DNA from 4 places in the Exiguobacterium sp. s11 genome. Region 1 is predicted to be linked to each of the others. Evidence: riboswitches for the same ligand, from Rfam matches in the RefSeq annotation. Region 1 holds a riboswitch; each other region holds the start of a gene.
What was found. A riboswitch is a leader RNA that binds a small molecule or an ion and turns the genes downstream of it on or off. The one in region 1 is predicted to bind thiamine pyrophosphate.
Positions count from the first base shown of each region.

Region 2: linked by a shared signal. The riboswitch ahead of KNQ12_RS14455 (3-oxoacyl-ACP reductase) and the one ahead of KNQ12_RS10300 (thiamine phosphate synthase) in region 1 are both predicted to bind thiamine pyrophosphate.
Region 3: linked by a shared signal. The riboswitch ahead of thiD (bifunctional hydroxymethylpyrimidine kinase/phosphomethylpyrimidine kinase) and the one ahead of KNQ12_RS10300 (thiamine phosphate synthase) in region 1 are both predicted to bind thiamine pyrophosphate.
Region 4: linked by a shared signal. The riboswitch ahead of thiT (energy-coupled thiamine transporter ThiT) and the one ahead of KNQ12_RS10300 (thiamine phosphate synthase) in region 1 are both predicted to bind thiamine pyrophosphate.

Region 1 is NZ_JACSNF010000002.1:516,676-524,244, reverse strand. It holds gene KNQ12_RS10315 (thiazole synthase) at 1-574, opposite strand, end outside; gene thiS (sulfur carrier protein ThiS) at 577-777, opposite strand; gene KNQ12_RS10305 (FAD-dependent oxidoreductase) at 774-1,718, opposite strand; gene KNQ12_RS10300 (thiamine phosphate synthase) at 1,715-2,308, opposite strand; TPP riboswitch at 2,391-2,493, opposite strand; gene nagZ (beta-N-acetylhexosaminidase) at 2,550-3,770, opposite strand; gene KNQ12_RS10290 (OsmC family protein) at 3,767-4,192, opposite strand; gene KNQ12_RS10285 (MFS transporter) at 4,383-5,567, shown strand; gene KNQ12_RS10280 (DoxX family membrane protein) at 5,695-6,183, shown strand; gene KNQ12_RS10275 (hypothetical protein) at 6,213-6,506, opposite strand; gene KNQ12_RS10270 (hypothetical protein) at 6,583-7,512, opposite strand.
Region 2 is NZ_JACSNF010000005.1:100,995-108,563, forward strand. It holds gene KNQ12_RS14430 (sensor domain-containing diguanylate cyclase) at 1-621, opposite strand, end outside; gene KNQ12_RS14435 (hypothetical protein) at 1,019-1,423, shown strand; partial or broken gene KNQ12_RS14440 (IS3 family transposase) at 1,541-2,733, shown strand; gene KNQ12_RS14445 (hypothetical protein) at 2,764-3,063, opposite strand; gene KNQ12_RS14450 (LLM class flavin-dependent oxidoreductase) at 3,394-4,698, opposite strand; gene KNQ12_RS14455 (3-oxoacyl-ACP reductase) at 4,754-5,506, opposite strand; TPP riboswitch at 5,642-5,742, opposite strand; gene KNQ12_RS14460 (hypothetical protein) at 5,860-6,924, opposite strand; gene KNQ12_RS14465 (hypothetical protein) at 6,962-7,569, opposite strand, start outside.
Region 3 is NZ_JACSNF010000006.1:99,539-107,107, forward strand. It holds gene mce (methylmalonyl-CoA epimerase) at 1-132, opposite strand, end outside; gene KNQ12_RS15475 (murein hydrolase activator EnvC family protein) at 396-1,835, shown strand; gene KNQ12_RS15480 (murein hydrolase activator EnvC family protein) at 2,035-3,312, shown strand; TPP riboswitch at 3,376-3,486, shown strand; gene thiD (bifunctional hydroxymethylpyrimidine kinase/phosphomethylpyrimidine kinase) at 3,601-4,404, shown strand; gene thiM (hydroxyethylthiazole kinase) at 4,385-5,152, shown strand; gene thiE (thiamine phosphate synthase) at 5,142-5,780, shown strand; gene KNQ12_RS15500 (hypothetical protein) at 5,792-6,235, shown strand; gene KNQ12_RS15505 (ArsR/SmtB family transcription factor) at 6,292-6,660, shown strand; gene KNQ12_RS15510 (CHASE3 domain-containing protein) at 7,031-7,569, opposite strand, start outside.
Region 4 is NZ_JACSNF010000001.1:580,638-588,206, forward strand. It holds gene KNQ12_RS03340 (amino acid permease) at 1-1,031, shown strand, start outside; gene KNQ12_RS03345 (thiamine diphosphokinase) at 1,085-1,687, opposite strand; gene thiT (energy-coupled thiamine transporter ThiT) at 1,689-2,249, opposite strand; TPP riboswitch at 2,311-2,420, opposite strand; gene rpe (ribulose-phosphate 3-epimerase) at 2,443-3,099, opposite strand; gene rsgA (ribosome small subunit-dependent GTPase A) at 3,102-4,007, opposite strand; gene pknB (Stk1 family PASTA domain-containing Ser/Thr kinase) at 4,033-5,967, opposite strand; gene KNQ12_RS03370 (Stp1/IreP family PP2C-type Ser/Thr phosphatase) at 5,970-6,704, opposite strand; gene rsmB (16S rRNA (cytosine(967)-C(5))-methyltransferase RsmB) at 6,723-7,569, opposite strand, start outside.

The DNA of each region.
Region 1 (7,569 bases):
CGACGTCGGTCGGTGAACCGATCCCGGCGTCGACGATGACCGGGACCGTCGTCTGCTCGATGATGAATTGCAAATGGAGCGGATTGAGAATACCTTGTCCGGAGCCGATCGGTGACGCCGCCGGCATGATGGCGTGACAACCGAGTTCTTCGAGTCGTCGTGCAAGGACGACGTCGTCCGACGTATACGGTAAGACGATGAAGCCTTCTTTAAGTAATTCTTCAGAAGCCCGCAACGTCTCGATCGGGTCCGGTAGTAACGTCTTATCGCAACCGATCACTTCGACCTTAACCATGTCGCACATACCGGATGCCCGCGCAAGCTTCGCAAGCCGAACAGCTTCCTCCGCCGTCTTCGCACCGGCCGTGTTCGGCAGTAAATCGTACTTCGCTAAATCAAGCGACTCCAAAAAATTCGCTTGTTGTTTGTCAAAGATGTCGAGCCGACGGACGGCGAACGTCAAGATTTGTGAAGCGGACGCATCGATCGCTTTCTGCTGTACCGTAGCATCCGTATATTTCCCTGTTCCGAGTAATAATCGTGATTCAAATGTCTTTTCTCCAATTTTCAGCATGTTTATCCTCCTCCTACGAAATGAACGATTTCAAATGTGTCATTGTCCCGAACGACCGTCTGACCGTACACCGTACGATCAATGATTTGTCGATTCTGTTCGACGATGACGAGCTTTTCCCCTAAGCCGAGTTGCGTGAGCATGTCCTCAATCGTTTTAATCTGTTCGATCGTGTGGTCATTGCCGTTAATCGTAATGTTCATCGGACTTCCTCCTTCTGAATCAAGCGTAATGTATTTACCAAGACTTCCGCTGTCGCTGGTGCGAGTAATATGCCATGCCGATGATGCCCTGTCGCTAGGAAGATCCGACGGGATGAATCGGTGACTCCGATATATGGCAAGCCGGACACCGTTTGCGGTCGTACACCGGACCAGACTTCTTCGATGACCCCGTCACGAATCGGTGGATACAGTCGTTCTGCTGCTTGAAGCAGTGACATGATCCCAGCGACACTGACACCGACCGTCTCGTCGTGCGGCAGTTCGGTCGCACCGATCAAAATTCGTCCGTCTGCTTTTGGCACAAGGTAGACAGCGTCGTCAAACAGGATCGAGCGTAACGGCTGACCCGCGAGACAGACTGCGAGACATTCTCCTTTGACCCCATATGTCGCGATCGAAATACCAGCTGTATCGAGCAAGGCTTGCGACCCGCGTCCGGCAGCGACCGTCACCGTTCGTCCGGTCCAGATTCCCGCATTCGATTCGATCCTAATGAAGTCATCGTTCTCTTCGATGCGTGTGACATCTACCTGTTCTTCAATCGATATGCCACGTGCGTGTAAGGCATACATCAATGCAGTCGTCAGTCGTCGTGGATCGATTTGACCGACAGCTGGAAACAGATGCTCGCGTCCTTTACGTTTTAACAAAAACGGTTGTTCCCGGTATCCACAATCGATGCCTGTTTCTCGCTCGAGTCGACGTGCAAGCAGTGGATACAGACGACGACTTCGCGCGGCAAGTGCATGCAATTCTGCTCTCAGCTCGATGTCCGTCGCAAGCATCCCGGCAGCTGCGCGGCTCGTTCCTCGTCCGCATGTTCCACGTTCTAAGACGACGACGGATTCATTCTGACAGGCGAGACCGTAAGCAAGCGTCAACCCGATGACTCCGCCGCCGATGATGATGTGATCCGTCATACGCGAACCCCCTGGTAACGCCTGATGGCGGCGAGTGGATCCGATTGACCGAGAATACCCGATAAGACAGCGATTCCGGTTGCACCGGTCGCTGCGATTTCAGGCATGCATTCTGGTGTAATCCCACCGATCGCAATGACTGGTTTCGTCGTGAAGGTGACGACTTGCTTTAATGCGTCGATCCCTCGTGGTGGCACGTCCGGCTTCGACGCTGTCGGATATATATGACCGTACAGCAGTCGGTCGGCTCCTTCCGCTTCTGCTGCCAGTGCCTCTGCCAGTGAATGAACGGATTTCCCGATGACGAGGTCCGGAAAATGACGTCGCACATCACGGACACGCAAGGACCGGCGCGTCAACTGCACACCGATGCCGGCGACATGGGCGACATCGACCCGGTCATGAACCGTTAACTGATCAGGCGAATAACCATGCCCAAGGAGTGCTTCAATCAGATCAAGTAATTCTGCTGCTGACAAGTTCGGTTCACGTAGATGTAGCTGATCCGTATAAGGTTGAAGCGATTGAAAAGTCTTTATTTCATCAAGCGGATGGATGGATCCCGTCGAAATCAGATGTAGACGCATCATGTTCTTCCTTTCCATACGAAAAAGGACCACTCCCGATGTTGAAGGGAGTGGTCCGAAAATGCGCTGAAGCGCTAAGGATATCTAAGGTTTCGAGCCACTTCCCTCCGCTAGTACGAACTAGATCAGGTTCAAAGGGTCCGGATACTTCCGTCTCAGTCTGCTGGGAGACTCCCCTAGTGTCTTTTCGTGTTTAATTGGCTTGCCCCATTAGTCTAGCATGAGTCGCTTTGCTTCGCTAGTCCTAGTTGAGCGCTTCCACTTGCTGAATCAGCTCCGATTTCGTCGGTCGCTGTTGCTCTTGGCTGTCGGCATACGTCTGCTTTAGCTTCAGGATGCGCATTACTTTAGCATCGAGCATCTCCGGCGTCAGCGTTTTGTCTTTGACGGCTTGCATCACTTCAGCATGAACTTTTGCGTAAGCACCTGCCTCTGAAAACATCGCCATATCAGCTCCATTGACGAGCGACTGACGTGCCGCTTCTGCGAGACCATATTGTTTCGTGATCGCCCCCATGACGAGATCATCCGTGATGATGACACCGTTGAATCCGAGTTGTTGACGCAAGAGGTCAGTCAAGATCGGCTTTGAGAGCGAGGACGGATTCGTATCGTCATACGCGGGATAGAGAATATGGGCGACCATCACCATCTCGGCGCCCTCTTGAATCGCTTCTTGGAAAGGTAACAGCTCCGTCCGCTTCAATTCTTCCTTTGATGCCGTCACTTTCGGTAGCCCGACATGGGAATCGACACTCGTATTGCCGTGACCGGGAAAATGTTTGACGACCGGAATCGTTCCCGTCTCCTGCATCCCGTGCATCAGGGCCGTACCAAGCGTCGCGACGGTATTCGGATCAGCACTTAACGCACGGTCGCCGATGATCGGATTGTTCGGATTACTGTTGACGTCAAGGACCGGCGCGAAGTCCATGTTGAAACCATAAAATTGTGACAAATGACCGAGCGTACGTCCGACGTCTTCCATTTTCACTTCATCTGCTCCTTGCGCTATCCGTTGACTCGTCGGTAACCGTAATCGTTGATCCGGTACCCGGCTGACGCGTCCACCTTCTTCATCAATCCCGACGAAGGCATACGTTTTTTGGTTCGTCTCTTGAATCGCACGCGTGAACGTCAAGAGTTGCTCTTCCGACGTAATGTTTCCGCCGAGCAATAAGACCCCGCCAATTGCATGCGTCTGTAACAATTTCCGGTCAGCTGCTGAAAGTTCCGTGCCGGCGACTCCGATAAAGAGCAGTTGATCGATTTTTTCTGACGTCGACATCGCTGCCAATTGTTGCTTTAGTTGTGCTTGTTGTCGTTCTTCCTTCGTCGGCTCAGGCTTCGGTTTCTTTTCTTCTGTCGGTTGTTTCGCTTCCGGTTGTGATGATTTCGTTGGTTCCGTCGTCTCCTGCGCACACCCTGCAAGCAACAGGCAACCGATCAGCACTACTTTCTTCACAAAGGATCCTCGCTCCGCACACCATTGATCGAATAATAGACGGAAATCTCAGCGTTCAGGGATTGCGAGACCGAACAATATTTATCCTTTGATAACGAGATGGCGCGACGGACCTTATCTTCCGGGAGATCACCTTCGAGCCGGTAATGAATCGAGATCGACGTAAAACGCCGCGGATGGTCCTCTGCCCGTTCTCCTTCGATATCCATTTCGAAATGGGTGATCGTCAAGCGCATCTTCTCTAAGATCGAAACGATATCAATTCCGGTACAGCCGGCAACGGCATGTAGCAGTAGTTCAGTTGGTCGCGGTGCTTGGTTTTCACCCCCGTTTTCGGGTGCTGCATCCATCGCCAGGTGATGCCCTGATTCCGTCTGTCCACTAAACCCCATCTGTTTGTTCCATGTCACTGTCGCTTGCATCGTTTCCACTCCTTTATAAGTAGTCTTCTTCTGTAGTATACGCAAAAAACAGTACGCCTGGAAATTCACACGCTATTTTGAATAATGGTTCTTTTCCCGAAATCTCGCTTTGCGATACCCGGCGAAATCGTTTCATGCTATCCTGTTACTCATAGTTTCGCGCGCAAGCGCTAGAATTGAGGAATCATCCATGTCACCTACTACTCGTTTAAGTCGACGCGATTGGCTCTTGATCGCCACGTTGTCGCTCCTGACGTTCGTACTCGGAACAAGCGAATTCGTCATCGTCGGGATCCTCGCTGAAATCTCCTCAGCCCTTGATATCACGATCGCAACAGCCGGTACGCTCGTCTCGGCATTTGCCATCTCCTTTGCGATCGGTACGCCGATCGTCATGTCGCTGACCGGTCACCTGGAACGTCGTCGCCTGATCCTACGTCTCTTACTCGCCTGGGTCTTACTGAACCTTGCCAGTAGTTTTGCTCCAAGTTACGAAGTGTTGCTCGCAACCCGCATTCTGACAGCGATCCTGACCGGCGTCTTGATCTCACTCGCGATGGTCGTCGCAAGTGACGGTGTGCCTGTCGCAAAACGCGGTGTCGCCGTCTCGTTCATTTTCGGTGGTTTTACACTCGCGAACGTTCTCGGTGTCCCCATTGGAACGTTCATCGGGCAACATGCTGGCTTTGAAGCCACGTTCTGGCTAACGACAGTCATGGGAATGATTGCGTTCCTCGCAGTATGGAAGATCGTTCCGGTCCAGCAATCGACGGGTTCTGGTTCTATTAAGGAACAGCTTGGATTGCTCGCCAACCCACGGATCCTGATCGCCTTCTTTATTCCGTCGTTTGGATTCGGGGCAACTTACGTCGTCTACACATATCTCGTGCCGATTCTGCAAACAGAACTCGGGATTGCGAAAACGTGGATCAGTCCGATCTTGCTCGCTTACGGCGTCGTCTCAATCTTTAGTAACATCCTTGCCGGCAAGATTGCTAGCAAAAATCCGATGGGACGCTTACGGTTCGTCTTCGTCGTGCAAGCAGTCGTTCTTGCTGCATTATACTTCACGACAGCATCCCTTCCGCTTGGTCTGTTCAACATCGCCTTGATGTCGTTGATGTCGATTCTACTGACGACTTCGACACAAATCTATTTGATTGACCTCGCTGAAAAGTTCAATCCAGAAGCAAAAGGACTCGCCGCTTCATTGATGCCGGTTGCGAGTAACGTCGGGATTGCTTTTGGTTCGGCACTCGGTGGCATCGTCTATGCGAACGGTCCGATGATGAACACGGCACTCGTCGGTGGACTGGTCGCGCTCGTTGCTGCTTTATTAACTGCAATCAGTCATCGCCTCGATCAACGCTCATGAAACCGTTACCTTGTCCTTTTTTGTAACAGGTCGATGACGGTTCGATGACGTTATGATGATAGTCCCCATCTCGCTGATGATTTTTCAGTATGATGGGGACTATGTTGTAGTAGAGGAGTGTCTGAAAGTGAAAGCATTACACATCATCGGTCTCGGTCTGTTGACAATCATCCGACTCTGGCTCGGAATCCAGTGGTTCATCGCTGGAATCGGTAAGTACATTAATGGCTTTGATGCAAAACCGTTTCTCGAAGGAGCGCTCGCGAAGTCAACGGGCGAAGACGCACTCGTCAGTTCCTGGTACGCGACGTGGATTGAGCAACTCGCCTTACCGAACGTCGGGCTGATCAACGCCTTGATTCCGTTCGCGGAACTCGTCGTCGGGATCCTGTTGATTCTTAGTCTGTTGACGGTTCCTGCACTGGTCGTCGGAAGCATCATGAATCTCAATTACTTACTCGCTGGGACGATTGCGTTGAATCCAGTATTCTTAGCAGCATCAATCGCCTTACTGGCTGCAGGACGCTTTGCTTATAAAATCGGTATCGATTACTGGATCATCCGCTGGTATCGCTCGTCGCAGCAACCGCATCCCCTAGACCGGATTCCGGTCTAACGAAATAAAACTCTCCCGCACGGGGAGAGTTATTTTTTTTGTTGCTCGAGAATCGTCTGTTGTGTCGGAACCCCGCCGACTGAGACTGTCCGCTCGAGGAACAGATAAGGTTTACCATCAACTTCAAAACGACGGTCACCGAGATAACGTGCCGAATGACCGCCCGTCGCGAGCTTTTGTTCGATTGCTGCGACATGTTCGTCGAGTGAATAAAACCGATCGTCGAACGTCATCGTGATGTTTTTCTTACGGTACCCAAGTAAGAAATTGTAGTAGAACCAATACATAGCACCTGCGAATACGACAAAAATCAAGAATTGCATGTGAGTTCCCCCTTTGTATAGTCTTTATACGTTGGAAGAAAACAGGAAGTTTCAAATATTTTACTTTTTTCGTAGTTTAGTTAATTGTCATCCCGTTGAGTTGAAGGTCACTCTTAGGCATGTCATATTTAATTGTTCCCTCATATCGAACTTCTTCAGTCTGTGCATCTAAAACAAGGATAGATGTGCCAATTTTTTTCGTCTCAATGAGAGCATAGATTAAACCATTATCAAGAGTAGTTGAAGCAAAGCGCTGTACTTCGTTTAAATCTCGTTTAGGTAAATCATAACGATGCTGCGTGAATTGCTTCGTTCGTAAGTCAAACGTCGACCATTTGATTTTCGTTTCGGTCATGTTCTCTGTCATCCCTACGACGGCACCTTCATCTATCACACGTGTATCCCACATGTCTTCAACTTCAAACAACTTTAATCGTGTCGTTGTTGAATTGTCTCTCAGATAAACTCTTGTCTTAGCATCATTAGTCATCTTTCGGTATAAGACACGATTCTGATAGATGGCAAGTACCTCATCCTCTTCTGTTAATTGAAATGGTAAGTCCATTAATTGGACTGTTTTTTTCTTTAAATCAATCACATAGATATGATTTGTACCTGGTTTTTGTACAACATCGCCAATACGTTGGACATATAATTTTTGCTTCGTTTGTTGAAACGGTCGATAGTAGATCCCTTTTGTCTTTGCCGGTTTCGGTAAAGAATAAGTCTGCACCTTTTCGGTTCCACGTTTCCATGATTGTAGATCCCATGATCCATCTTCATTGACGTGTAATCCAAATACCTCTTTGCCTTGCTCATATCGTGATAATTCGATTTGGTTCATGAAATGCCGGAAACTACGCGGGGCATCCGTCACATCGGAGTAATCTCTAGCGAACTCAGACAAATAATTCGTTCGCTTTTTTTCAACTTCTCCTTTTAACGTAACTTCGTAATCTGTTTTATAACTTTCAGGATCATTGAATTCGAATTGAAGTTGTTTCACCAACGGATCATCTGAAGTTCCCTGTAACGTTTGGACCGTAAATGTGGGCTCATCTGT
Region 2 (7,569 bases), on a different contig from region 1:
CCCTGTATCATGTCCATATCCATCATTCACTTTCTTAAATCCATCTAAATCAAGAAAAAAGAGAGCACCGTCTTGAATCGGATGGTCTTCAAAATACTTACTTAAATAGCGTCTATTATAGAGGTCCGTCAACATGTCCTTCCATGCGAATCGCTCCAACTCTAAGTAATAAGAGAACAATCTTACAATCCGTTGCAGTACATTGATACTTTTTTCATCTAAAATGCTCACCTCATCATTTACCGCACACAAAGTTCCAAACTTCTTACCATCGGTAAAAGATATTGGAATCCCTAAATAAGATTGAATATTAACTTCTCTGAGTAGTGTCTTCACTTCATCAATTGAGCAATCTTCATTGATATCCTCATAGACCAAAGGTTGATTATTTTCAAAATCGATCCTTTTGCATACCGATTGATTTAAATCTACCACCATTCCTTCAGTAATATGAATGTTCGCTCTTTCATTTGAAAGTTTTAATATGAATTGTTGGGTATTGCTGAAAACCGACAGATAGAACAGTTGTTCCGGTAAGACTTGTTTAGCAAGATCGAGAAGATCATTAGCTAACTCATCAAAGTTTTTATATCTTTGTAATTCCATCAATGGAGTCTCCACAACATCCCTCCTCGTAAATGAATAGGATAATCGAATACTTCCTCGTATTACATGTATGTCAACTTTATCATATGCAAAATTCTAGAGGATATACGAATTGGTATTATTTCAATAAGTATAAATAGTACACTTTATTTTTTTCTAGCACATGTCCACAAATCACCGTTTTATAGAGAAAGCATTTAGTTTTCATTTCTAAAGAAACTTAATACTTTAAACTTCGTAGATTAGTTCATAAAAGGTGAAAGGAAGAAATTCATATGAAGTATCGGCGATAATTGTATTCATTTTTTCATTACTTCCTCTGTTTGTTTCTGGAATGTCTTTATTATCAAATACCAATTTTGAAAGGAGGTTTTTAACTGACGATCAACTTTTAAAGAAACGTTATTTAAGTATGGGAGAATTAGCTTTTTATTTAACTTACATATTAACTTTTATTTATACTCTATGGGTAATATTCGTATCTGAATCCCTAAATATGACCAACACTATACTTATATTCATAGGTGTCTTTTTTATCACTTGGATTCTTTTAATGTTATATAGAGAAATAATAACTAATCTTTTAATTAAGAATAAAATTATGCTTAAAGTATCTATAGAAAATTTAGGAGAAGTATATATTATCAAAATGTTTGATCCCGCTACCTGTATTTGTTCTAAGGATGCTCATGTTGATTTAAATGATTCTAGTCATCCAATATATTTAGTAAGAATGGAAGACTTGATTAAATTACCTATTACAAAAGAAATAGTTGTGATTCCGCCAAAGAAATTTTATCAAAAGTTATTCAACTAAGAAAAAAATAATTTTTCTGTTTTACTGAATAGAAAGCCTAATAAAAAAGAGAGAAGGTTAATTGAACTGCCCCATAAAAGTTGGACATAAAAATCCAACTTTTATGGAGTGTTTTTTATGACCAAATATACGAAGGCATTTAAAATCAAGGTCGTTGAACGTTATCTGACGGGACGAGACGGATACAAGAGCTTGGCGAATGAAATCGGGATCGCATATCAACGTATCCATGTGTGGTCGCGTCTCTATGAACGTTGGGGAGAGACGATCTTCGATCCTTCCTATACAACACACTCGCCGGCATTTAAAATGGTGGTATTAAACGACATGGCGACCAACAGGCTGTCCAGTATAGAGGCGGCCGTAAAATACCGAATTCCTCCCCAGGGATGATCTCGAGATGGCGATCGACGTATGAACGGGAAGGGACCGCAGGTCTGGTCGCCAGACCGAAAGGACGTGCCCCGATGGCGAGACGTAAAAAGAAGGATTTTGAAGAGATGACAGAAGTCGAGAAGCTCAAGGGTTCAAGAAGAGAATGCGCGACGAACCGGATCAAGGCACAAGTAATCGATGAATTGCGGTCAATCTATCCCGTTTCGGGACTCCTCCGCGTGCTCGGTATGGGACGATGTGGCTATCGTCGCATCCACGCACTTCTCGAACGCCAGGGCTACCGGCACGATCCGAAGACCGTGCGCCGTCTCATGAATGAGCTCGGTCTCAAAAGTCTCGTCCGCATGAAGCGATACCGCTCCTATAAAGGACGGGTCGGAAAGGTCGCACCGAATCTTCTCCAACGTGACTTCAAGGCCACCGGCCTGAACCAGAAATGGGTGACTGACGTCACTGAGTTTCACCTGTTCGGGGAGAAGCTCTACCTCTCGCCGATGATGGACTTGGGAAATCGTGAGATCATTGCCTATACCCTATCGGACCGCCCTACCTATCAATTCGTTGGTGAAATGTTGGATCAAGCAATCGGGAAGCTTGACGGGAAAGCCCGACCGATTCTGCATTCCGACCAAGGGTGGCATTATCAATATCGAGCGTTCGTCGGTACGCTCCACGAACATGGCATCACGCAAAGTATGTCCCGTAAGGGCAACTGTCTCGACAACGCAGCCATCGAGAGCTTCTTCGCCGTGCTCAAGTCAGAGCTCCTATATCTCAAGGAGTTCGATGACATGGATCACTTCAAATATGAGCTTGAGCGTTACATCGAGTACTATAACCATCGTCGTATCAAGAGACGACTAAAAAACCTGAGCCCTGTGGAATACCGGACTCAGGTCCTCAAGGTCGCCTGACAAATTATTTATTGCCTAACTTTTTTTGGTTCAGTTCAAGTTCTTCACTTTTTTGTTTTTAAGACCTAATGGAATTGCAATAATAACAAGAATTCCAATGATAATAGTTAAATAAAATGGCACGCTTGATCCATCTTTATTTAGATCGTCAGTTAAAGAACCCGCTTTGAAAAACAACATGATTGAAATGACGGCGAGGACTACTGTATTAAATGATATGTATACAAAAGATGAAATTTTAGATGGAACAACCAAAAAGATTACATTTAATAAAACTAAAAAACCTAACAAATAAAAAATTGAATTTAAAGAATCAAAAGTACCAGCCAAACAAAAACACCCCTTTAATTAGTATAAGAAAAATATAGCATTTTAATTTTAAAAATTGTGATTATCATATTACAAATGTCGCTTTTTAACATTTAAATCAGTGTGATTATATTTTTATAGCGCGATAATCGCGTCTCTGAGATTTCACGATATAATTCAAATTCCTCTGGATGCTGAGCTTCCCATTCGAGATTTTGCAACACTGAGATTTGTATCGTTTCTTTCATCTAAATTTTAAAGTTCGTAAATCTTAAGTCACGCCGATTCATATTTGATCTTCAAGGCTTTCTTCGAAATCTTTTCGGAATTTAACTAAACTTTTCATCTAATTTAATCGATTAAACCTAGATGCTCTCTAAATGTAGTACTTTGATAGGACACTTTAAACAATCCTCTTTTTTGTAACTCAGGAATGATCATGTCTACAAAATCTTCTAAACTTGACGGTAGTGACGGCGGCATCAAGTTGAAGCCATCTGCTACTCCCTCGTTAAACCAAAATTCCAACTGATCCACAATTTCTTCCGGAGTACCAATCAATGTCAGGTGTCCTCCTCCTGCTGCTAAATAGCCTAATAGTTCTTTGAGCGTCGGATCTGTATCATCGATAATCTCTAGAATCGTTCGGTAGCGTCCGATGGGTCCGGAAAATTCCTCGATCGATGGTAAGGTCGGAATCTTTGCTTCGAGATCCCATGTGGAGCAATCTTGCTGCAAAAAAAAACTCAATTGTTTCAACGCATTTTCAACCGGTAATTTTTCATCTAGTTCGGCTTTTTTGGCTAGTGCCTCTTCTCTTGTTTTACCAACATACGTTACTAAGCCTGGGTATATCTTAATCTTTCGATCTGGTGATTCAGTTTGTTTAATTTTCTTATGGAGTTTTTCACGAAAAGCATGGGCTTGTCTAAAATTCCATGACACAGAATATACGGCATCCGCATGTTTGGCTGCAAGGGCAATCCCTTCTTCAGAAGCACCCGCTTGCATCGCTACTGGCTTTCCTTGGAGACTACGCGGCGTAGACAAAGGACCTTTTACGCTGAAATAGGCTTCAGAATGATCGATAACTTGTATACGTTCAGGATCAATCAATTGGTTATCTGATCGATTCGCGAGAAAAGCCGCTTGATCCCAAGATAAAAATAGCTTCTCCATCAATGCTGCGAATTCGTTCGCCTTGTTATACCGTTCCTCCCTCGGTGGAAGTGCATCCATCCCGTGGTTTAACGCTTCCCAATCCGTCATCGAGGTCACTAAGTTCCAGCCTACCCTCCCCTTCGTCACGTGATCTAGGCTTAGAAGTTGCCTTGCTGCTGTATACGGATTGGAGAACGTGCTCGATATCGTAGAAACTAATCCGATATGATCCGTCACTTGAGAAATAGCCGTTAGATTAATTAAAGGATCCAACCAAAAGGCAGGTAAATCAGTTGCATTATTAGCCGGAAAAGATTGATTATCCGCAAAAAATACTGCATCCAAACATCCAGCTTCCGCTATTTGAGCCAGACGCTGATAATAGCGGCTCTCTCCGATCTCTTTAATCGCGGAATCAGGCATTAACCATGCGGCTTGATGATGACCACATCCATAAAACAAAACGCCGATATTTAACTGATTTTTATTCGTCATCTGCTGTTCACGAATCCCTTCTCTGACAAGCTGAGAATCTTTTAAAACGCCCGCTTCAATTCATCGTTAACCCACCATCGACCGTTACGTTTTGACCCGTAATCCCAGATGCTGCTTCTGATGCCAGGAAGGCGACCATTTGCGTTACTTCTTCTGGACTCGTCACTCTTTTCAATGGGGTCGATTGGGCAATGAAATCGAATACTTCAGCGGTTGTCACAGCACTCGCATCTGTGACTTTCAATAACCCACCGGAGACGACATTCACGTTTATGCCATATTGACCTAACTCCGCGGCTAGGTTTCGAGTAAAGCCAATCAGACCTGCTTTTGCTGTTGTGTATTCATGATAAGGAACAACTGGGTTTTGATAAAGGTTTGTTCCAATGCTGATGATACTACCGCTATGTCGTTCCATAAATTGCGGCAGGACACTTTGGATGGTGAAAAAAGCTGCTTTTAGCGTTCCATCAAGTTGCTTTTGATAATCTTCCCACTCTAAATCGATGAACGATTTTTGAGCAACCGGATCAAATTTAAAATCTACTAGTGCATTATTGACGACAACATCGATTTGACCATAATGTGCTGTTGCGTATTGCATCATGCTCTCAACATCTTCCCGCTTCGTAACATCTGCATACAAGGCAAGTGCATTCTCTGCTCCCAGTTCGCTCACAAGCTTTTCTGCTGCCTCCTTGCTTTTATAGTAATTAATCACCACTTTAAATCCATTGTTCACTAACACCCTTGCAATCGTCGCCCCAAGTCCTCGGCTACTTCCTGTCACTAATACTGTTCTGCTCATTCTTGTCCACTCCCTCATCCATTTTTGCAACTTAAATAGCGAAGTAGTAAACAAAAAAACGCAACTCTCCAAAAGGAAAGTTGCGCACATCTAAATAATCACATAGCAAAGAACGATATCATCGTCTCCGCTTGTTCATCAGAGTTTACACTTCCCTACGCTAGTACGACCTAGTTCAGGTTCAAAGGGTTTGAGTAGCTACTCATCTCAGTTTAATAACACCCCTAGTGATTCTATTTAAGTTATCTTCACTGTAGTGGTCTTGAAAACCCCTGTCAATGATTCTGACAGATAAATTCATTTCTAGTATTCTAAAAAGCGAGTAAACGAGGTGAATCATGAGTCCATCACGATTACTCCGATACAGTGACATCCTGTACCAAACGATTCTTTTTAGCATTTTTATCTTTGATGATTCCTTGATACGAAATCGATTCATTTTTCGTATCGATTACCGTGACTTGGAAATCCGAATCATTGATATTAGCGATATGGTATAGCTTTCCCTGCGCAATCATCGTATAGGAGCCATTGAAGCGGTAAGCACGCTGCCCTTCCACTTGATGTTGCTTGACTTGATTCGTCTTAAAGTCATAGGTACTCCATTTGATGCTTTTACTTTTTTCTGAATCAAACGTACCGTAAGCGATCAGTGATTGGCTATTTTCATCAGCATTAAAGTTCCCTTCCGCTGCATACGCATCAAGTGCTTTGATTCGTTTGATGCCTTTGCCGTTATCTAGATAATAAGCGCTATCTTTTTCTACCCCTTCCGCATCATATGCGATTTCACGATAGACAATTCCATAGTCGTTCACTGCCACATAATGACGCTCTTGATTAGTCTTGAGTTGCTTGGATTGAAGCGTCTCCACTTTTCCTTTTGCAAGGTTGAGTAATAACACCGTCGATTTTTCCTTTGCTCCATGATCATCCCGTTGGACGTATACGTTCATGCCGTCTTGATGGAAGACACGGATGTCAGCCATTTCACGATCCGGTACCGTTAAACGATGAGAAAGCGTCTTTTTAAATTGTTTCTGTGTACTTTTGTCATAAGAATGATAGTTCAACTGAGATGCCTTTACTTCAATTCCGTATGTCCGCGAGCCCATTTCACTAGTAAATACGTCTTCCTTAGAAAGAAAGCGATAGAAATCAGCAGGGAAGTCTGCAGCGTAGCTATTGAACAACCCTGTGATATAGTTCTGCGACTCACTATGGATTTGACCGTCCAATTGGATATTGTATTGAGTAGGCTTGATGTCTCCATTTTCAATTTCGATGTTTACTTTTTTAAGAGCTTCTGCATTTTCTTTTCGTATACTCTCGACTTCATAATCCGATCCTTTAATGCTTACGGCGTAACCAAAATAACTGAGTAAGGTGACGCCAGCAATACCTCCTACGATAATCATTTCTTTATATCGTCTCATGACTTCCTCCTTCTAATGATTAAATAGATACTTTATGGTTCAATAGTCGAACACATTTCCAACTTATATATGCAAAATAGATGAGGATAAAGGAAAGATAGACGAATACTTGTTGATTCGGGACGAGAATGCTAGTCAAATCAAATAAGTAACGTAATGCAATGAATGGTACGATCAAGAGCGCTACATCCTTTGCGATCGTCACCAAGGCTTTCCCTTTTTGGTAGGACCGCTCTGTTAAGACGAACAAGAAGACCATCGTGATGACGAAGAGTGCGACCGCTAAAATAACGAATGTATCGATCACATTAAAGGTATAGAGCATGTTCAACGCAGCTGACTCCCCGATGATTTTGGATGCTGCTTGTAAATGTTCCGGGAGTAACCATTCGTAGAGTCGACGACTTAGAAGAATCGTGATCCACTGGATGCCCATGAAACCACACACAAATACCAATACTGTTGTCAGTTTGGATAAGAGGATTGTGATGCGTTTACCCGGCAACATCAATAAACGGTAGATGTACTTGGACTCGCCATACCAATCGCGGTACCAAATTTGAAAGGCATATAGAATCGTGAACATGATACCGATGGCAATCATGTACTTGAAGTAGTTGGTCGCAT
Region 3 (7,569 bases), on a different contig from region 1:
CGCAATATTGGAAGCAACACCAGGCGCAGGATTCGAGTACTCTTTTGTTAAGGTTCCTCCAAGTACGTTTGTATAAAATGAAATGGCTTCCTGCATGTCGCGAACGGCAATTCCAGTGTGGTCTAATTTCATATGACATCCTCCTTCTGTTCGCTTCAGTTTCCCAAAAACACTCCAAAGTTGCAACGATGAGTTACCTTCCAAATGTTTCTATTACATAGAAGAGGAAAGATTTATTTAAATTGAAATATCACTGAAATATTATGTAAGAGGAATGAATGCTATAATCAAAAACGTTCTTATAAAAAAGAAAAAAGATTACAGAATTTAAATTTAACTTAAATATTCTACGATAAATCATAAAACATATACTACAGAAAAAGAGGGAATACTACATGAAAAAAACGTTCGCGTCGCTCATCGTTTCTGCACTGGTTCTTTCATCAGCACCTCATTTTGCAGCAGCAGACGATTTAAGTGAACAGAAAGCCAAAAACGAACAACAGCAACAAGACAATGCTAAAAAGCAAAAAAACTTAGAGTCTTCTGTTAATCAAGAAGGTAAAAAAATCTCTAAAACACAACAAGAAGTCAATCGACTAGACGAAGCGTTGAACGAAAAAATCTTTGCTGTCGAAACAAAAGATCGTCAAATCAAAGCAACAGAACGTGAAATCGTGGAGCTTGGAAAAGAAATCGAGAAATATAAAGCGAAACTAAAACGCCAAGAAAAACTACTCGGGGATCGTCTTCGTGTCATGCAAGAGAATGATGGAAACTCAATCAAATGGGAAGAAGTCATCTTTGGCGCTAAAAACGTTGGTGACCTCGTAAGCCGTGTCATGGCAGGGAAATCCATTTCAAAACAAGATGATAAAATGATCACGGATTACCAAAATACGCAAAAACAATTAGCGGATGCGCAGCAAAAAGTAAAAGAAAAGAAAGCGCAGTTGGTCGTTGAGAAAAAAGAATTAAAACGTCAACAAGCGGATCTTGAATCACAATTAAAAGAGCGGAACAAACGCTTAAAAGAACTACGTAAGAAAAAAGAAAAGTTCGAAACACAATTGATGGATGCAAAAGAAGTCCAGCAAATTTTGATCGCTCAAGAAAAAGCGATTGCAGCTGAAAAAGCAGCGCGTGAACGAGAAGCTCGAATCGAAAAAGAGCGTCAAGCTCAAGCGGCACGTGAAGCAAAAGCACGGGCAGAGGCTGAAGCAGCTCAAGCAGCAGCTCAGAAAGAAGCGGAACAACAAGCAGCTAAAGAAGCGGCAGCTCAGCAAGCAGCACAAGAGAAGGCAGCGCAGTCAGCAAAACCTTCTGGTTCGACGAAACAATCGGCACCAAAACCATCTACACCAGCACCAACTGCGCCAGCACCGTCAGCTCCTGCGACACCTAAACCGTCACCATCATCAGGCGGACTCTTCATTCATCCAACTGCTGGTGCTGTGACACAAGGGTATGGTTCTGCAGGCGGAGAAAACGGTTATACGTTCCATAACGGGATTGATTTCGGTGGTCCAGTTGGCACGCCAATCGTGGCAGCTGCAACTGGTACAGTCATTACAGCATCAGGTGGCGGACCTTACGGAAATCACATCATGATTGCTCACCAATTGAACGGGAAGACATATACGACAGTCTATGCACATATGAGTTCATTGAACGCTAGTGCAGGTCAACGCGTCAGCCAAGGTCAACAAATCGGTACACGTGGTAGCACAGGAAACTCAACAGGTCCACACTTGCACTTCGAAATTCACGTTGGTGGATACAGCTACAGTGCAACAGGTCCAGCTAACTCAGTAAATCCAATGACTATGTTTTAAACAGTTAAGAATCGTTGCATATGCAACGATTCTTTTTTTATATTTGATAAGAAATATATATATTACAAAAAAACGTTTTCACTTGAAATGTAAATGAAATTTTTTTGAAACGATTAGGGTGCTATAATCTATTTCAGATATGAGAGAAACTTGAATACTATAATAAAAAATGAAAATACATAAGTGAGGAAAACGATATATGCTAAAAAAACTAATTTCTACCATTGTTTTAGGGGCATTACTTACAACAGGTACACAACCGATCGCGGCAGCAACGATTAAAGAAAAAAAGGCTGAAAATGCCGCTGAACAACGTAAATTAGAAAAAGAGATTAAAAAGCAAGAAGCTAAAATTTCAAAAGAACAACGTCAAATCAATCGAATCGACGCAGCGATTAACGAAAAGATTTTCCAAGTTTCCGAAAAAAATAAACAAATTAAACAGTTAAGCAATCGAATCGATGAGTTAAAGGCAGACATCGTTCGTTACGAGGAGATGCTACAGAAGCAGGAAGAACTACTCGGTGATCGTTTACGTGTTTTCCAAGAAAACGATGGAAACTCGATTAAGTGGGAAGAAGTCATTTTTGGATCAAAGGATTTAGGTGATTTATTCAGCCGTGTCATGGCGGGTAAAAAGATTGCTGAACAAGATGATAAAATGATTTCAGATTACATCGCGACGCAACAAAAATTAGCAGAAGCAAAGCAAGCACTCGTTGAGAAAAAAGCGGAGCAAATGCAAGAAAAGAAAGTATTGCTTGAACAAAAAAAAGCGTTGAAAGCTCAAATGAAAGAGCGTAGTGCTACACTCAAAAAATTACGAAAAGGGAAGACGAAGTTTACGACAGAACTGTTAGACGCAAAAGAACTGCAAGCGACTCTCGAAGCGCAAGAACGTGCGATTGCGGCAGCGAAGGCAGCGGCTAAAGCAGCGGCTGAAAAAGCAGCAGCAGAGAAAGCGGCAGCTGAAAAAGCTGCTAAAGCAAGTGCTCAAGCAGCAAAACAAGCCAATAAGAATACAGAATCAACAAGTTCAGATACAACACCAATCGCTTCAGGTGGTGGGAAATTTGTCCGACCATCTTCTGGTGGGGTATCACAAGGATTCGGACCAGCTAGTGGAGCAAACGGTTATACATTCCATAATGGCGTCGATTTCAAAGGTCCCGTCGGATCTCCGATCGTCGCAGCAGCAGCCGGAACCGTCATTACAGCATCAGGTGGTGGACCTTACGGAAACCACGTCATGATTTCGCATTTCTTGGATGGAAAAGTCTATACGACGGTTTACGCTCATATGAGCTCATTATCTGTTCATGCAGGACAAACGGTCTCTCAAGGTCAGCAAGTCGGAACACTTGGTAGTACAGGGAATTCAACAGGACCACACTTACATTTCGAACTACATGTCGGAGGCTATCAATACAGTGCTTCTTCTCCTTTAAATGCAGTCAATCCATTGGCATATCTGTAATCAAAACGGGCTTCGGCTCGTTTTTTTTTCTTTCCTATGCTACAGTTAAGGCGAAACGAATACTTGAGCAACTAGGGGAGCTGGAGGAATCCGGCTGAGAGGAAAACCAATCTGTTTTCGACCCTATTACCTGAACTGGATAATACCAGCGTAGGAAAGTTGAGCCGAACGGATACCGGAATGCGTGTATAACGCTTTCGTATAGCGTCGACTGCTTTTTTACAGCGGTTGACGCTTTTTTGTCGGTCACGACTCCCTTATATTGCTCGATGGGAAGGTGAAAAGAATATGAAACATGTACTGACGATTGCGGGATCCGACTCCGGTGGTGGAGCTGGGATTCAAGCAGATTTAAAAACATTTTCAGCTTTAGGCGTTTATGGAATGAGCGTCCTGACAGCTGTCACGGCGCAAAATACGTTGGGTGTTCAAGCGGTGGAAGAGTTATCTCCAGAAATCGTAGATGCCCAGTTAACGTCGATTTTTTCAGACATTCGTGTCGATGCGATCAAAATCGGAATGGTCTCGAATGCGCAGACGATTCGTGTCATTGCTACACATCTCCGCAAACAGACAGTTCCGATCATATTAGATCCCGTCATGGTCGCTAAAGGGGGACATGCCTTATTACGGACGGAGGCTGAACAAGCATTGATTTCGGAGCTTTTACCGCTTGCGACACTCGTCACACCAAATTTACCGGAAGCGGAGCGTTTAACAGGACGATCGGTCACCAATCTAGATGAAATGCGACTGGCGATGCATCAATTAGCTACACAGACAGGGGCAGTATTACTAAAAGGTGGACATCTCTCAGGAGCTGCGACGGATTTGTTGTTTGATGGGGAAGTAGAACACCGCTTCACATCGGAACGGTTAGACAATCAACATACTCATGGAACTGGTTGTACCTTATCTGCGGCGATTGCGGCGCGGATGGCGCTTGGAGAAGATTTGACAGATAGTGTAAGACAAGCAAAGAGCTATGTCACGGAGGCGATTCGTCATGGATTTGCTCTCGGACAAGGTATTGGACCGACACATCATTTTCATTCACTTTGGAGGGATACACATGTTTACGACCATTCTTGAACACAAACCACTCATTCACCATCTGACGAACACGGTGACGATCAATGACTGCGCAAACGTCACACTCGCTGTTGGAGCATCACCCGTCATGGCGGAAGATATTCGCGAAGTAGAAGAAATGGTTAGACTCGCGCAAGCTCTTGTCTTAAACATTGGTACGATCGATTCAGACATGCAAGCAGCTCAACGACTTGCAGCCGGTGAAGCGGGACGTTTGAATGTCCCGATCGTTCTTGATCCAGTTGGAGCAGGGGCAACGACATTACGTACTGCCTTTTCTAAAGAACTCATTGATCTCGGGTGTACGGTCATCAAAGGAAATACTTCTGAAATCAAGACGTTACTTGGGGAAGACGGACGAACTAAGGGAGTCGATGCTGCGGGAGATGCAATGATGGATCGAGAAAGTATTCGTGCATTCGCTCGCAAACACAAATCTGTCCTCGTCGTGACAGGTCCGAACGACTATATCACGGATGGAACGCGCGAAATGGAATTACATGTAGGAACACCTCGTCTAGGAGACATCACGGGTACGGGCTGTATGACGGCTTCCTTGATTGCGAGCTTCCTCGGCGCAGGATATACGGCGTTTGAGGCGGCTGTTCACGGAACATTCGTCATGGGAAAAGCAGGAGAACAAGCAGTCTCTGCGCAAGGTCTTGGTGATTTTAAACGAGAATTGTTCAATGCGATCAGCCTCATGACGGAGCAAGAACTGGTGGAGGTGACAGAACGTGTCAATTGATTACTCCATCTATGCAGTGACGGATCGTCGGTACCATCCTGGCGTCGCGATCGAGACGGTCGTTGAGGAAGCTGTTTTAGGTGGTGCGACGATCGTGCAACTACGAGAAAAAACCGCACAAGGAAAGGAATTCTACGATCAGGCAGTTCGGTTGAAAAGACTGACGGATCGACACGACATTCCTTTGATCATCAATGACCGGATCGATATCGCGTTACTCGTCGAAGCTGGTTTGCATATCGGACAAGAAGACATTCCTTTAACCGCAGCACGTCAACTTTTACCAGATGCCGTGATTGGTGTGTCGGTAGCCACTGTTGCACAAGCGATTGAAGCAGAGCGAGACGGAGCATCTTATTTAGGCGTGGGGTCTCTATTTGCGACGTCATCCAAAGCAGACGCTGATTCCATGTCGCATACGATGCTTCAGGCGATTCGGGAAGCCGTACGATTACCTTTAATCGGTATTGGTGGAATCACAGCAACAAATGTCTCCACCCTTCCCATCCCGCTAGAAGGGTACGCCGTCATTTCAGAAATTTTCGCTAAAGAAGATCGGCAACTCGCTGCGCAGCAAATGACAGATGCTGTGCGAGAATGGCATCAATCACTTCAGAACAGGGTATAATCCGTTCAGAGGTGATTGTATTGAAATGGCAGACGATCCGTTTTCGCGGCTATTGGATTCGATATCGGTTAGAACCACAAATCATTCGAGTCGATAATCAGGGGATCTACCATCTAGGAAAAGTCTTATTTCCGCGTCCTAATCGTATATCTTATGAGATGGCCCTTTTATTGAAAGAAAAGTATGAAAGACGCTACAAACGTCCGTTGTATATTAAAACGAGCTCGATTGCGACGGAAATTTGGGGACATACTCATTTAGACATCTATTACCGGGCACTTCTTCGTCTACCGATTCCGACTCGGCTACGACAGCGCTATTCGAACCGATTAGAGAGTACGAAAATCATTGATATCGGCGTACGCGCTGTCGATCAAAATCGAATCGTCTGGGATATCGGAGATTATGTTGGAGGATGGTTCGTATTTTGGCTCATTCGTAGGCGCATGCGCTAAACTTGCAATGTTCTGTTTTCCCATGGTGCAATATAGGTAAAAACGAGGTGACGGACATGGATATTCCCCGTTGTGAAACGATTGCGATTGACGAACAACGTGCGTCTGAAATCGGACAAGTCTTGGATACGATCCCAACACTTGAAATCGGAAAGCTATTTAAGATTCTTTCGGATGCGACACGACTGCGAATCGTTTATGCGTTGACGATTGAAGAAGAACTATGCGTTTGTGATGTCTCAGCCTCTGTCGACTGTTCGATTGCGACGGCGTCTCATCATCTTCGGTCTTTGTTGAAACAAGGACTCGTCAAGTTCCGAAAAGAAGGCAAAGTCGTCTATTATTCCCTGGATGATCATCATGTCTCATCGCTTGTGCATATGGCTATGGAACATGTGCATGAGGGAAAAGCAGTACGTGAATGATTCTTTAGAATAACGAAAAGCGTAGCTATTGCTGCGCTTTTTTTGTTCATCTCGGATCGTTTTCCTAGGACAAGCATCGACCTCGTCCTGTCAATCAAGATGACGCCTCTATAATCTGAAGAGGCTGACTCGAAAAAAGAATAACTCATCTTTTCAGACCCTTTCCTCAGGCGAGACACAAGCTGGCTTTCTTGCTTCATTCCAGCAGAAAAGCGGGTCTCGTTCGTCTCTGATAGCGCAAAATCGCGCTTGTTCCTGTAGAAGTGACGTGTGACGCATCATTCTTTTTGTTACGAGATAAGGGTGGCAGAATGATGATCTGCCACCCTTATCTTTGTAAAGACTGACTTTTGAGTCAGCTCCTTTTTGTTTATTCTTGTGCTGATTTCTCTGATATGGCAGGAACGAAGCGATGGAAGAAAAAAATCGTTGCACTAATCATCAAAAAGGACAGAATTGACAGGCCGAGGCACATCCATTTATATGTAGCAATTAACGCATCCGATTGTTGTAATTTTGCCTGAAGCGTTCGATATAAATCATCTTTTACACGTGATAAGTCTTCAAGGATCGTCTGAGTCGTTTGAGTCGATTGTCTGGCGAGACGTTTTGCTGCTGCTGGACTTTGGCGTTCATATACGACGAAAACCCGTTCGATTTCTGACTCCCAGACATTGTTGCGACGAAGAAGATCTTTAATTGTTCCTGGAGTAGTCGAAGATTGATTCAGACTATTACGTAAGTCATGAATTTTCGAAGTCGAAAAATAATATTGTTCAATATAACGATTATCTTCGTACAATAAGAGGCCGCGGACTGCGTTTGCTCGATCTCGATTATGTTCAACCAACTGATCGACTTGATTAATTAACGGTATATCATGATCCTTCATCTGCGCTGTCATCGCCG
Region 4 (7,569 bases), on a different contig from region 1:
CCGTCTTTACGGTCTTACTGTTCGGTCTGAATGCCGTCTCAGCCAAAGCATTCGGTGAAGCCGAATTCTGGTTCTCAAGTTTGAAGGTCCTCGCGATCCTTTTCTTCATCATTCTAGGTGGTGCTGCTTGGTTCGGCTGGTTACCAATGGAAGCAGATCGCCCAACCTCGTTATTTGCGAACTTCACAGCAAATGGTTGGTTTCCAAACGGGATTCTTGGTGTCTTGACGACGATGATTGCCGTCAACTTCGCTTTTCAGGGAACGGAATTGATCGGTGTCGCGGCTGGGGAGTCCGACACGCCTGAAAAATCGATTCCAAAAGCGATTCGGAATACAGTCTGGCGCACGTTCATCTTCTTTGTCTTATCAATTACGATCGTTGGGGCATTAATTCCGTATGAGACGGCTGAAGGGGTCAGCAGTCCATTTATCATGGTCTTTGATGCGATCGGCATCCCGTATGCTGCTGATTTGATGAATATCGTCGTCTTGACAGCACTATTATCTGTCGGAAACTCGGGACTTTACGCTGCAACGCGAATGTTATGGGCGATGTCGCAAGAAGGCATGATTTCAAAGAAATTATCGTACGTCAATGCAAGAGGTGTGCCGATGCGTGCCTTACTCTTTACGATGATGTTTGCGATGTTATCGCTTCTAACAGCCTTTTTCGCAGAGGATACCGTCTTTATCTGGCTCTTGTCCTTAGCCGGGCTCGGTGCTCAAGTCGGTTGGATTTCGATCTCTGCTTCTCAACTCGCATTTCGTCGGCAGTTCTTGCGAAACGGACATGATCTATCCGAATTGAAATTCAAGACACCGCTTTATCCGGTGTTACCACTGATTTCGTTGACGTTAAACGTCGTCGTCCTCGTTAGTCTTGCGTTTCAAGCGGACCAACGGATTGCCCTATACATCGGTGTTCCATTCTTCCTCGTTATGTGGGGAAGCTATCATCTCTTCGTCAAAGGAAAACATCTAGCAGCACAAAGCGACATCCGTGTCGCTCCCTCTCAACTCGAAGAATGATCTCATAAGAAAGAGGCCGCGGAATCATCCACGGCCTCTTTCCTATGATTGTGCTATTCCTTAAGCGTCCGCATCATCAATAGTTCTCCTTGATGGAGCTCTACCTTCGCTTCTGACGCACACCATTCATTACTGACGGTCAAGGAACCTCCGACCGGTACTGGATGTGCATCAAGTGGATATTTGACTCCGGATAAGCTTAAAGTCGATGGTACGAGTGGAATGAACGAAAGATAATGATAGCTCCCTGCTTCGACTGCATACGTTCCCTCAGCCAAGTATCGTACCTCTTCTCGTTTCGTCACGAGTCGTGCCTCTGGGTATCGCTTCAATAAATATACATTTTGGACGGTCATGTCGAGCCGCCCACCTGTCGCCCCGATAATGAAGGTATCCTCAAACTGTTTCTTCTCTGAGACTGTACGAAGTGCCAGTTCGAGATCCGTTTCATCTTTCTCGGCCGGATGAACGATTGCCCCTTCTGGTACATAACCAAGCGAATCAAAATCACCAATCGTCAGGTCGCATGTCAGCCCAAACGATTCAATCGTCTGAACACCACCGTCGACACCGACGATAAAATCACCTGGCTGACAAAACGTCCGTAAATCCGGCGCTTCTTCTCGCGGACCGGCACAGACGAGAATCGCCCGCATCTCAGACGCCTCGTGCCGAATAACGGAGTAAGCGTGGCGCAGTCGTGAATAAAAGACCCGCAACGACACCACAAAGAACGTAAGACGGTACCATGTATGTCGCGTTATAAATCAATGAATACGGTACGACTGGACCTTCGGCATACTCGGCAAAAAAGACGATTCCACTGATGACATGACAGATATAACGGAGTCCTGCGCCTAATAACGTCGCCAGGAGAACGAACGCCATCAAGCTTTTCTTTTGTCCATTGCGCGCGGCTAGTCTGACTTGACGCGCGAACAGACCACTTAATCCGACGACACCATACGCAATCGTATAGTCAAGCATCGGTTGAACGATCGTCAAGACTTGTGGAGCGAACATCAATTGAATCGTACCGACAAGCGCTCCCGTAACAACCCCTCCAACGACACCGTGGCGAAATGCCATGACGAAGATCGGTAACATCGCTAAGCTGATTGAGCCTCCTTGTGGCATTTTGAATGGAATCAGTAAATCAAAGACGACTCCGAGACTGGCGAAGATGGCGATTTCCATCATCATTTGTAACCGTTTCATGCTATTTTTCCTCCTTCATTGTACGAGAGGACGCAAAAAGGCAGTACGACGAACGCCGTACTGCCTGCGTGCGCCACATCCCTACGTCCGTTTGAACGGAACAGGTTCGAAGGGTTAAAGTCTAAAAGACTCCTCTCAGCCGCTTTTCAAGCGACACCCCTTGCGGTCATCATATTTCGTTTTCTCGTTCTTATTATACGGCAGCCCCTTGACGAATGCTAGTGATCGCTTCCGCATAATCTGGTGCATTGTAGATTGCTGATCCTGCGACGAGAACGTTCGCACCGTTATCGATGCAAAGCTTTGCCGTTTCCGGATTGACGCCACCGTCAATCTCGATTTCAAATGTCAGACCACGATCTGCTTTCATTTGCGCAAGTGCTGCGAGTTTCGGCATGACACGCTCGATGAAGGCTTGTCCACCGAAGCCCGGATTGACCGTCATCAATAAAACCATATCGACATCCTCAAGGACGTGTTCAATCGTTGATAATGGCGTATGGGGATTCAAGACGACTCCTGCCTTTGCGCCCGCTGCTTTGATTTGTTGCAAGACACGATGGACATGATTCGTCGCTTCGACGTGGAACGTCACGATGTCAGCTCCTGCCTTGACGAAATCTTCAACGAAACGTTCTGGCTGGTCAATCATCAAATGGACATCGAGAATCATATCCGTCTTTTGACGTAAGCTGCTAAGCACAGGTAATCCAAATGAGATGTTCGGTACGAACTGACCGTCCATGACATCAAAATGGATATAGTCCGCGCCTGCTGCTTCGACTGCTTTGACATCACGCTCAAGATTCGCAAAATCTGCTGATAAGATCGATGGTGCAATTTTAATCATCTTCAATACCTCCGGGCTCGATTCTTGATTTCGTCTATAAACATACCATAGTTCTCATAACGAGAGGACATGATTTCTTGGGCTTCGACGGCTTCCTTGACGGCACAACCGGGTTCATTCAAATGCAAGCAACCTCGGTATTTACAATCATCTTGTACAGCGACGAACTCAGGAAAACTCCACCGTACATCCTCGATTTCCATATCATACGGAAAATCGAGGTTCGAGAAACCTGGCGTATCGGCAATCAATCCTTCGGCAAGCGGCATTAATGTGACATGGCGCGTCGTATGACGTCCGCGTCCGAGTGATTTCGAGATCGCACTTGTTTCTAAATCAAGAGAGGGCTCCAGTGCATTGAGCAATGAACTTTTCCCGACACCGGATTGTCCGGCGAGAACGCTCGTTTTTCCAGCAAGTAACGGACGGACTTGCTCAACACCCGTCAACGTCTCACTTGATGTCTCGATGACCGTATACCCAATCTTCCGGTAAGCGGCAATCGCCTCTCGGACAGCCGGTCCTTTGACTTCGTCAAGTAAATCCATCTTCGTTAACAGGATGACGGGTTGGATTTCCTTCGCTTCGATCAAGACGAGAAATCGGTCGAGTAGATGCGCTGAAAAATCAGGTTCTGCCGCCGAGACGACAAGCAACGCTTGATCGATATTCGCGACAGGCGGGCGTACTAAAAAGTTGTCCCGCTCCTTCACTTCGAGAATATATCCCGTCTCACTTTCGATATGAAGCACGACTTCATCTCCGACGACTGGACTGATGCCGCGTTTTCGGAAATTTCCTCTTGCTCGTGAACGAACTTCTCCTTCTGGTGTCATGACATCATAAAAGCCGCCCTGCAGGCGTATGATCGTTCCTTCTCGATTCTCTTCGATGCGTTGTTCCGTCATCCTATGCACTCCTTTTTTATCACATTCATTGTGCGTCTTTTGCTTGATTGTACGTGATGGTTTTTGAACGATACACCGTATCGTCTTTATAGATCGTAATTTTGCCTTCTTCACCCGGATCAATCGTTAATGGCACGTCGAATGTCTCATCTTGATCAATTGATTCCTCGATGACGGTCCGCTTCCCTTTCGCGTCTTCCGTCTCGATTCGGATGACTTGTTTCGGCGGAGCCTCTTCTTCATCTTCACTAACAGCATCATAGACGACCTTTTCAGGGAACGTCGCCGTCACTGTTTTTTCTTCCTCACCTTTAGAGATGAAGACCGTCACGGAGTCGTTCGGCTCGACTTGTGCGCCAGCTTGCGGGAACTGACGGATGACTTGATCGAGTTTGACATCGCTAGAAAATTCTTGTTCGAACGTTCCGTCTAATCCTACTTTATCGAGATAAGCTTTTGCTTCATCACTCGATAAATTCGTCAAATCCTTCAACTCGAAAGAAGACGTCCCCTCAGATACAGTAATCGTAATCGTTTGTTCTTTCGCAATGACCTCCGTTCCAGCAGAAATTGACTGTCGAATCACATTTCCTCGATCGATCTCATCCGACTTCTCTCGCTCGACTCCGACTTTTGCGAATCCTGCTTCTTTTAGCGTTGCAATTGCTTCTTTTTCAGCTTCATCCGTCACATCCGGTACCTCAACCGGAGCACTACCAGTAGAAACGACCAAATTGACTGTCGAGCCCTTCTTGACCTGTGCTTTTTCACGAGGCGTTTGACTGATGACATCGCCTTCTTCGACCGTATCGCTACTCCGTTCCGTTGTCTCGACGACAAATCCAAGTTTCTCAAGCTTCGTTTCCGCATCGTCTCCATCCGTCTTGACGACAGATGGTACGGTGACCGTTGGATCCGGCCACATCGCGAACGTCGTAGCCGCCCCACCCAGTAAAAGGAGTAACAAGAGGATGATCCACCAGCGTTTTTTCTTTTTCTTTTCCGGTGTTTTCGGTTGAACAGTTGCGACGGCGGGTGATTCTAGTTCCGCTTTTGATTCTTCTGGCACTTGGACAGGTGATAAAACCATTGTCTTTTCCATCTCATCCTCTTCTGCGCCACGGATGCTTTCATTTGCCCGTTCGTCAGACAACGCCGTCACCATATCTGCCTTAAACGCTGCGACGGACTGTTGACGGTCATGCGGTGCTTTTGCAAGCGCCTGCATGATACAGTTCTCGAGTGCTTGCGGCACTTTCGGATTCAAGACGGATGGGCGACGCGGTGTATCTTGCAGATGCTTTAAAGCGATCGCAACCGGTGAATCACCTTCGAACGGGACTTGTCCTGTGACGAGTTCGTATAAGACAGCACCAAGCGAATAGATATCCGACTTCTCATCCGCAAATTTACCTTTTGCTTGTTCCGGTGAAAAGTAATGGACGGACCCAAGAACGGACATCGTATGCGTCAGCGTCGCATTCGACATCGCCACAGCGATTCCGAAATCCGTTACTTTGACGGTACCATCTTCTCGAATCAACATGTTTTGCGGTTTGATATCGCGATGGATGATCCGGTGTGCATGGGCGTGATCAATCGCATCACAAATTTGAGCGATGATATCGACGGCCTGCGGCACAGGTAATGCTTGATTTTCACAAAATGTTTTTAATGTCATACCATCGATATACTCCATGACGATGTAATAGATGGCATCTTCTTCGCCTACATCATAGACGGCAACGATGTTTGGATGATTCAAGCTGGTAGCAGCATGCGCTTCACGTTCGAATCGACGAATGAACTGTTCGTCATGCGAAAATTCAGTCCGTAAAATCTTAATGGCAACATGACGCTTTAAAATCTCATCATAGGCTTGATAGACATTCGCCATCCCGCCACTTCCAACTAGCCGTTCTATGCGGTAGCGGTCATTTAATTGATCTCCGTATCGCATATTCAGACCCTCTTTCTTTCTTTGAACCGGATGGCGGCAATCGTAATGTTATCCGCGCCTCCTCGAGCATTCGCTTCTTTCACCAATCGTCCAACGATCTCATCAAGCGGCTCATCCTGTAAGATGATCTGTTCGATGACATCATCTGGCACTTCATCGGTCAACCCGTCACTACAGACGAGGACGAGGTCATAGTCTGGAGCATCTCTGACTTGAATGTCGACTTCGACTGTTTCGTTCGAGCCGACCGACCGTGTGATGACATTCTTACGTGGATGATTTTCGACTTCCTCATCCGAAAGTTCCCCCATTTGTCGTAACATGTTGACGTAAGAATGATCATCCGTCAATTGTTTTAACGCCTTACCTTCAAGGGCATAGACTCTGCTATCCCCAACATGACCGATGACGAGCAACTCCTCGACCCAGCATACGCAGGCAATGGTCGTTCCGACGATGGCAAGTTGCTCGTCTTTTGAAAACTGAAGAATCCGGGCATTTGCCTCGGCTACACGTTGTTCTATCCATTCAGACAATTCCATCGGACGATTTGGCATAAGTGAAAAGGATGCTTCAAATACCTCGCGAACAATTGCACTTGCGATATCGCCAGCAGCATGACCTCCCATACCGTCCGCAACGACGGCAAGACCACGTTCAGCGTTCCCGACGAGTAATACCGTATCCTCATTTTTAGTCCTGACTTTCCCAGTAGTCGAAAGGTGAGCTAACTCCATGACAGTCCTCCGTTCGTGTCAATCTTCTCGTTTTTTAAACGCGGCAATATAGAAGCCGTCCGTTCCGACTGTCGTCGGTAACAACTTGAGTTCTGCTCGATCCCCAATCAGATGTCGCACGGATTCCGGCATCCGTGCCGCAAAGGATGTATCAAATTCAAATCCTTGATCGAGAATGAACGCTGTCTGATCCTCGTTCTCGGTCGGATCAATCGTACAAGTCGAATAGACGAAGGTTCCACCCTTTTTAACGAGTGGTAAGACAGATGTCAGAATATCTCGTTGAATTTTCGGGAGTTGCTCGAGTTGTTCCGGGCGTTTCGTCCATTTGATATCTGGTTTTCTTCGAATGACACCGAGTCCTGAACAAGGTGCGTCGACAAGAATCCGATCAAACGATTCTACTTCAAAGCGGTCTCCTGCTTTACGAGCATCTAACGCTTCTGCTTGAACAGTCGTAAGACCTAATCGTGTCGCTTGCTGTTCAATCAATTTAATCTTATGTGGATGAAGATCAAGTGCCTGTAGTGTTCCCGTCGTCAAACCTTCAGCAATGTGCATCGCTTTCCCACCAGGTGCGGCACAGCTGTCGAGAACATGATCAGATGCTTCTGCACCAAGTGCACGGGCGACGAGCATTGAGCTCTCATCCTGCAGAGAAAGATACCCACGGTCAATCAGATCCGTTTTTTGAACGCTTCCTCGTTCGATTTCGAGACCATCTGGCGCGACCGTAGATGGTTTTGCCGTCACACCTTGGTCGAGTAGAAGCTCGATCGCTTCCTCTCGCGTCGTCTTCGTCCGATTGATGCGAACCGTGACCGGTGCAGGTGTGTTATTCAATTGACAGATTTGAAGCGTTTCT